One region of the Okibacterium endophyticum genome, then DNA from elsewhere that is predicted to be linked to it. Evidence: predicted binding sites of a transcription regulator. Region 1 holds the regulator's gene; the other holds the start of a gene.
What was found. The regulator HrcA, encoded in region 1, represses chaperone genes, less so after heat shock. The targets are predictions, from matches to a motif close to TTNGCACTCGNNNNNNNCGAGTGCNAA.
Positions count from the first base shown of each region.

Region 1 (4,193 bases):
CTCTTCTGCCCGCCGCCGATCTGGTGAGCATGCTGGGGGCGGTCAGACACACCCTCGGCGTCGACGATGACGCCGAGGTGACCACGGAGGCGAACCCGGACTCCGTGGACCGGAGGTACCTGGATGCCCTCGCCGAGGCGGGGTTCACCCGTGTGTCGTTCGGCATGCAGTCGGCGGTGCCGCACGTTCTGAACACTCTCGAACGAACACACGATCCCGACAACGTGGCCAAGGTCGTCGGCTGGGCGAAGGCGGCGGGCCTTCAGACAAGTGTCGATCTGATCTACGGAACACCGGGGGAGCGTCTCGAGGACTGGGAGCGCTCGGTGCAGGCCGCCGTCGAGCTCGAGCCCGACCATATCTCTGCGTACGCGCTCATCATCGAGGACGGAACGAAGCTTGCGCGGCAGATCCGCAGGGGCGAGGTGGCGCAGCCGGACGATGATCTGCAGGCCGACATGTATGAGCTGGTCGACGGCGAGCTCGAGTCTGCCGGCTACGCCTGGTACGAAGTCAGCAACTGGTCGACCGGCGATAAGACGATATCCCGTCACAATCTCGCCTATTGGACGGGTCAGGACTGGTGGGGCGTGGGTCCAGGAGCACACAGCCACATCGGCGGGGTCCGCTGGTGGAACGTCAAGCACCCGGCCGCTTACGCCCAGCGCATGTCGGCGGGCCTGTCGCCTGCCGCGGGCCGGGAAACCCTCGACGACGGTGTGCGTGCCCTCGAGCGCGTGCTGCTCGAGAGCCGAACCAGAAAAGGGCTCGCGATCGACATCCTGACGAGCGAGGGGCGTCGTGCGGTGGCCGGCCTGATCGCAGAGGAGCTCGTGAACGCACAAGCCGCCCTGCGCGGCCGAGTCGTGCTGACCCTGCGAGGGCGGCTGTTGGCGGATGCCGTTGTGCGACGGCTCACCGACTGAGGACTACTACTTGATCATGCGGATCGCGAAGAAGTAGCGATAGGGCTCCCCATTGTTGACCTTCACTCCGGCGATGATCGCAAAGATCACACCGAGAATCCACGGCACATAGACGAGGAAGAAGAAGAGCCCGGCGATCCCGAAGGTGATGACTGTCAGAATGGTCATCAGGATGCCGAGACCGATCGAGAAGATCGCGACGGTGATCTGAAAGTTCAGGGCTTCTTTCGCCTCTTGGTTGGTGAACGGCCCCCGGTCTTTGAACACGAGCCAGATGATCAGCGGCGGGACGAAGCCGAGAACCCCGCCGAGGTGCCCCCACATCGCCCACTGCTTGTCCTGCTCCGGCGTGAGCGGGTATCCGCCGGGCTGCTGCCCGGCATATTGCTGTCCCTGGTACGGAGGCTGCTGACCTTGGTACGGGGGTTGCTGCCCCTGGTAGGGAGGCTGCTGCCCCTGGTACGGGGGTTGCTGCCCCTGGTAGGGAGGCTGCTGCTGCCCCTGGTATGGGGGCTGCTGCGGCGGGGGCGGTGCCTGACCAGCCGCGGGCTGCGGCGGAGGGACATCGCCGGAGGGCTGCTGAGGCTGTCCGCGAGTCGGGTCCTGAGGGGGCTGCGCCTGAGGGTCGGTCATGGCCGGTCCTTTCAATCGGTTGCGCGTGCGATGTGACGCGACGTCTTCGGTGTCTTCGCGAGCGAATGTGTGCAGCTGCCGACGACGTAGACCAACGCTACTGCCTCGGATCGGCGTGAGGCAATGACCCAGAGCCGCGTGGCGCGGGGTAGAATTGGCACTCAGGGTTGTCGAGTGCCAGACATCCGCGGAACTGGCGGTCGACACACGGATGCACGGGAGGTCAGGTCATGAGTACCGTTTCAGACCGCGGTCTCGCTGTGTTGCGAGCCATTGTGCACGATTACGTCGCGAGTCGTGAGCCCGTCGGGTCTAAAGCCATCGTCGAGCGGCACGCCTTCGGAGTGTCGGCAGCGACCATTCGCAACGATATGGCGCTTCTCGAAGAAGAAGAACTCATCGCGGCACCGCACACGTCGTCCGGGCGCGTGCCCACAGACAAGGGCTACAGGCTTTTCGTCGATCAGCTCGCTGATCGACGGCCGCTGAGCAGCGCACAACGACAGGCGATCGAGACATTCCTGGGCGAATCCCTCGGTATCGACGACGTGCTCGCCAGAACCGTCCGGCTGCTCGCACAGATCACCGGTCAGGTCGCCCTCGTCCAATACCCGTCGTTCGCCAGGGCTCGCGTGCGCCACATCGAACTGGTCTCACTCACAGAGACGAGATTGCTGACGGTGCTCATCACAGACAACGGGCGGGTCGAGCAGCGAGTCGTCGAACTGTCGAAGCCCGTCGAGACGCAGTCCCTCGACGATCTCAAATCTCGTGTCAACTCTGTGCTCGTCGACACGAGTGTCGCTCAGGCGGCCGAAGCGCTCGACGGTGTTCGTGTCGAAGCCGACCATCCCGATGAGGAACTCGTGACGCACGTCGTCGATGCGATCGTCGACGAGCTGAGGGAGTATCGCCATGACCGCTTGGTGATGGCCGGCGCAGCGAACCTCGCTCGAACCGAGGACGACTTCCACGGCAGCCTCTTTCCCGTGCTCGAAGCGCTCGAGCAACAGGTGCTGCTGCTTCGCCTGTTCGCCGAGATGCAGGCGGACCAGCACGGTGTGTCGGCGAGCATCGGGCGCGAGAACGCCTCATTCGGGTTGGGGGACACCTCCGTTGTCGCGAGTAACTACAGCCTCTCATCTGGCGAGCTCGCCCGACTCGGCGTGCTCGGCCCGACCAGGATGGACTATTCGGGAAATATGACGGCGGTGCGGGCGGTTGCACGTTACCTGTCGAGGCAGTTCGGCGACGACTGACCACTGCATGCGTAGCTCGACGCGTTGAATCAGCGGCGGCCCTTCGAGCCAAGGGGCCGCCCACTCTGACGAAAGGCCCTTGGTGGCAGACCACTACGAAGTCCTCGGGGTATCACGTGATGCCTCCGCCGATGAGATCAAGAAGGCGTACCGTCGTCTTGCGCGCGAGCTGCATCCGGATGTCAATCCCGAGGCCGACGCCTCTGAGCGGTTCAAGGCCGTGACGCATGCGTATGACGTGCTGAGCGACCCCGAGCAGCGCCAGCGCTATGACATGGGCGGGGGCAACGGCGGTCTCGGCGGACAGGGATTCGGTGGCTTCGGAGACATCTTCGAGACGTTCTTCGGCGGGCAGTCGCAACAGCGAGGACCCCGTTCGAGGCGGGAACGCGGCGAAGACGCACTGCTTCGCGTCGAGGTCGACCTCGACGAGGTCATCTTCGGAACGCATCGGGACATCGACGTCGACACGGCTGTGCTGTGCGACACCTGCAAGGGGTCGTGCTGCCAGCCGGGAACCGCACCCGTGACCTGTGACATCTGCCATGGAACCGGGCAGATACAGCGTGTCGCCCGTTCGCTGCTCGGCAATGTGATGACCTCGTCTCCCTGCGGCACCTGCCGCGGGTACGGAACAGTCATCGCGACTCCGTGCGTCACGTGCCAGGGCCAGGGCAGAGTCCGTGCACGCCGCACGGTGTCCGTCGACATTCCAGCCGGTGTCGAGACGGGCCTTCGATTGCAGATGCCGGGCAGCGGAGAGGTCGGCCCCGCCGGTGGCCCGAACGGTGATCTCTACCTCGAGATCAAGGTGAGGCACCACGAGGTTTTCAGCCGGAACGGCGACGATCTTCTGTGCACTCTCGAGGTGCCGATGACCGATGCCATTCTCGGAACGACGACAACGCTTCACGCGCTCGACGGCGACGTCGAGATCGAACTCAAACCGGGCACGCAGAGTGCCGAGGTCATCACCGTGAGGGACCGCGGCGTCACGAAGCTGCGCGGCTCCGGGCGCGGCGACCTGCGGATCGGTGTCCAGGTGGTCACACCGACACGTCTGGATCACAAGGAACGTGAACTGATCAAGAAATTCGCGTCTGGGCGCAAGCAGAACGGCCCACAGCTCGGCACCTTCCAACAGGGACTGTTCTCGAAGCTGCGCGACCGTTTTCTGAGCTGAGCTCCCCGCATGAGCACACTCTTCCTCAAAGAAGACCTGCGGGACGTCCTGCCGGGTCACACCGTCGAGCTGTCTGGGCCTGAGGGCCGGCATGCGGTCTCTGCGAACCGTCTGCGTGTCGGTGAGCGGCTGCTGATCGGGAACGGAAGCGGGCTTCTGGCCGGAGGCACTGTCCACACCATCGCAGCAGGC
Region 1 is NZ_BAAGXA010000005.1:765,624-769,816, forward strand. Features, by position in the region: gene hemW (radical SAM family heme chaperone HemW) at 1-926, shown strand, start outside; gene ACYVF5_RS07910 (DUF4870 domain-containing protein) at 933-1,559, opposite strand; gene hrcA (heat-inducible transcriptional repressor HrcA) at 1,790-2,818, shown strand; gene dnaJ (molecular chaperone DnaJ) at 2,901-4,001, shown strand; gene ACYVF5_RS07925 (16S rRNA (uracil(1498)-N(3))-methyltransferase) at 4,011-4,193, shown strand, end outside.

Region 2 (4,193 bases), 650 kb from region 1:
CGACAGCCTCCTGTTCCCATCCAGGGACTTTCCCGCTCGTGCGATGGCTCACGACGATGGCGATGAGCAGTGATGCCCTCAGGGGTTTGGTCGACGGTTCGTCACTCCCTTGGGCGGTTGCGATCGCCTCTCCCAGGGCCTCTCTCGCAGCTCCACGCACCTCGATGAGACGCCATGGCTGCAGCGAACTGTGATCTGCGACCCGGGCTGCCGCCGCAACGAGCGGCAGCAGCTCATCGTGAGTCGGCGCATTCGATGTCACTTTCGACCACGACCGACGCCCGGCGACGATGTCGACGAGGGCTGTCATGCTATTCCTGCGGTGCGAAATTGAGAGCTATCGAGTTCATGCAGTAGCGGTCTCCTGTCGGCGTTCCGAACCCGTCGTCGAACACGTGGCCCAGGTGCGAGTCACAGTTGGCGCAGCGCACCTCTGTCCTCACCATGCCCAGGCTGTCGTCTTCGATGAGGCGCACGGCCTCGGGGCGAACGGATTCGTAGAAGCTCGGCCACCCGCAGCCCGAGTCGAACTTGGTTCCGCTCTTGAAGAGTTCGGCTCCACACGCCGCGCAGGTGTACAGCCCCGAACGGCCTTCGTCGAGAAGCTCGCCGGTCCAGGGCCGTTCCGTTGCAGCCTCGCGCAAGACGGCGTACTGCTCCGCCGAAAGCTCCTTGCGCCATTCGTCGTTGCTCTTGGTCACTTTCTCGGTCATGTGGCTCCTTCTGCTCACCACCATTTAACTCCCGTCGGGCCGAATGTGTTCCCACGAGTCCCTCCGTGACGCCGAGCAGAGGAAACACGTGCGGCCGCAGCGATCACTCAGCCGGTGCGCCGTTATGATGAGCGCAACGCACAGCAGGGAGGAGGCGGTCACGATCGACGAGAGGTCTGCCCGACGGCACACCCGCGCGGGGGGTGAACCGCTGAACGAGCGCGATATCGCGATCCTCGCCTTCGAGAATCGGTGGTGGCAGCACGCGGGGCTCAAAGAGGAAGCCATCAGAACAGAGTTCGACCTCTCGGCGACGCGATACTATCAAGTGCTCAATTCCCTCATCGACTCGCCGGCGGCTCTCGTGCACGACCCTCTGCTCGTGAAGCGCCTGCAACGAATCCGCCACGCGCGGCAGGCATCACGCCGGTCACGGGCGGGAAACGACGACTGAGGAACCTCGGGCGAACGGGCTCGAAAACCGCAACTCAGCGCTGCCCCGGGCGGCGCGAGACGACAGGATCAGACACAGGCGACATGGCAGAGCGTTTCCCGAAAGACAGGTTCGACGACCAGCCCGACGACCTGAAGCGTGTGGGGGCACATCGTGCGCCGGCGCCGAAGGGGCGAGGATGGATCGTGTTCATGTGGGCGGCGATCGCCACGGTCGTCCTCATCGTCATCGGGGTTGTCGGACTGCTCGTGCTCGACGACCGCCTCGATCTCGGAACGGACACCGGATCGTCACAGACCACACCGGCGCCGAGCGAGGATCCGGTGCCCACCGTTGAACCGACTATCGATCCGAACGCCGTCATCACCGTTCTGAACGGCACGGCGACGCAGGGGCTGTCGGCGGCGGCGATCTCCCAATTGAATTCCGCGGGCTGGTCCCAGCCGATCACGAATGCGAACGCATCCGACAACACCATCGAGACCACCACTGTGTACTACGAGGACGCATCGCAGGAGGGCGCTGCCCGCGGCATCGCCGTTGCGCTCGGCGGAGCGGCGATCCAGCTGTCGAGCGAGTTCCAGGTGCCGAATGCAGACGGCGAGGTGCCGGCAGCCCAGATCTGGGTGGTTCTCGGGGCTGACTACGCTCCGGCGACGGGCTGAGCGGAGCGGTCCGCATCACCGGCCCGGTGCGTCAGGACCCGCTCCCGCCGATGGTTCCCCTCGGGCAGATGGCAGAAAGCCACAGTTTCGTTACGATCGGCGACCCACGCCGGCCGGTGCAAATAGTATCTGGACTGGTCGCTCATTTTGCTCCGCAGCCAGCACGAAAACCCGCGCCAGGCCGTCAGCATCATGGCCGCGCGTTCGTGCGGAAGGCCCCGGCCGGCATTCGCCTGCAGGAGAGTTCACAGTAATGGGGAGTAACACATGGCGAACGGGACCGTGAAGTGGTTCAACGCTGAGAAGGGATACGGGTTCATCACCGTTGATGGAGAAGGTCACGATGTGTTCGTGCACTACTCGGCCATCGATATGAGCGGCTACAAGGTTCTCGAAGAAGGACAGCAGGTCGTTTTCGACGTCGGAACAGGTGCAAAGGGACCACAGGCTGAGGCAGTTCGGCTCGCCTGAGCATCTCAGCCACTCCGTCTGGAGCAACGCCGTCCACAGACGTGGGCGGCGTTGCTCTTTCACCCACAACGAGAGCGCCGAACCAGCTTGCACTCACAGGTGGAGAGTGCCAGAATCGGAGTTAGCACTCCCGTTCTGTGAGTGCTAACTCCGTCTGATACGTCCGGGAGGGACGAAAAACCACATGGCAAAAATCATTGCTTTTGACGAAGAGGCCCGTCGCGGTCTTGAACGTGGCCTCAACACGCTGGCAGACGCCGTCAAGGTCACCCTTGGACCCCGCGGTCGCAACGTCGTGCTTGAAAAGAAGTGGGGCGCTCCCACCATCACGAACGACGGTGTGTCGATCGCCAAGGAGATCGAGCTCGACGAGCCGTACGAGAAGATCGGCGCCGAGCTGGTCAAAGAGGTCGCGAAGAAGACCGATGACGTCGCCGGTGACGGCACGACCACCTCAGTCGTCCTCGCCCAGGCGATGGTTCGCGAAGGTCTGCGCAACGTCGCAGCCGGCGCAGACCCCATCAGCCTGAAGCGCGGCATCGAGAAGGCCGTTGAGGCCGTCACCACCGAGCTCGTGGGCGCAGCGAAAGAGATCGAGACCCGTGAAGAGATCGCGGCGACAGCATCGATCTCGGCGGGCGACAGCGTTATCGGTGACATCATCGCCGAGGCCATCGACAAGGTCGGCAAAGAGGGCGTCGTCACTGTCGAGGAGTCGAACACGTTCGGCACCGAGCTCGAGCTGACCGAGGGTATGCGTTTCGACAAGGGTTACCTGTCGGCATACTTCGTGACAGACCCCGACCGTCAGGAAGCGGTCTTCGAAGACCCGTACGTCCTCATCGCCAACTCGAAGATCTCGGCGATCAAGGACCTGCTTCCCGTCGTCGACCAGGTCATCCAGTCCGGCAAGCAGCTGCTGATCATCGCAGAGGACGTCGAAGGCGAAGCGCTCGCGACACTCGTGGTGAACAAGATCCGCGGCATCTTCAAGTCCGTCGCCGTCAAGGCGCCGGGCTTCGGCGACCGTCGCAAGGCTCAGCTGCAGGACATCGCCATCCTCACCGGTGGCCAGGTCATCAGCGAAGAGGTCGGTCTCAAGCTCGAGAACGCCACACTCGACCTGCTCGGCCGCGCCCGCAAGGTCGTCATCACCAAAGACGAGACAACCATCGTCGAGGGTGCCGGTGACAGCGAGCAGATCGCCGGACGTGTCGCTCAGATCCGCAAGGAGATCGAGAACACCGACAGCGACTACGACCGTGAGAAGCTGCAGGAGCGTCTCGCCAAGCTCGCGGGCGGCGTCGCCGTCATCAAGGCAGGTGCGGCGACCGAGGTCGAGCTCAAGGAGCGCAAGCACCGCATCGAAGACGCCGTTCGCAACGCGAAGGCGGCTGTCGAAGAGGGCATCGTCGCCGGCGGCGGCGTTGCGCTGATCCAGGCCGGAAAGGGAGCGTTCGCGAAGCTCTCGCTCGAGGGTGACGAAGCGACCGGGGCGAACATCGTCAAGGTCGCCATCGACGCCCCGCTCAAGCAGATCGCTCTCAACGCGGGTCTCGAGCCGGGTGTGGTCGCCGAGAAGGTGCGCAACCTTCCCATCGGTCACGGCCTCAACGCCGCGACCGGCGAGTACGTCGACATGCTGGGCGCCGGCATCAACGACCCGGTGAAGGTCACCCGTTCTGCGCTGCTCAACGCTGCGTCGATCGCCGGCCTGTTCCTCACCACAGAGGCCGTTGTCGCCGACAAGCCCGAGAAGTCTGCTCCGGCCATGCCGTCAGACCCGACAGGCGGCATGGACTTCTAAGTCCCGCCTCGGCACACAGTTTCACCAACAGAGGGCGTCTCCGAACGGAGGCGCCCTCTGCTGTCGGTGCCGTGGCTGATCTC
Region 2 is NZ_BAAGXA010000005.1:111,219-115,411, forward strand. Features, by position in the region: gene ACYVF5_RS04690 (nitroreductase family protein) at 1-310, opposite strand, end outside; gene msrB (peptide-methionine (R)-S-oxide reductase MsrB) at 312-713, opposite strand; gene ACYVF5_RS04700 (DUF3263 domain-containing protein) at 841-1,167, shown strand; gene ACYVF5_RS04705 (LytR C-terminal domain-containing protein) at 1,251-1,832, shown strand; gene ACYVF5_RS04710 (cold-shock protein) at 2,100-2,303, shown strand; gene groL (chaperonin GroEL) at 2,488-4,110, shown strand.
Region 2: a site for HrcA is predicted at 2,425-2,451, ahead of groL (chaperonin GroEL). Genes of this name have one in related genera too.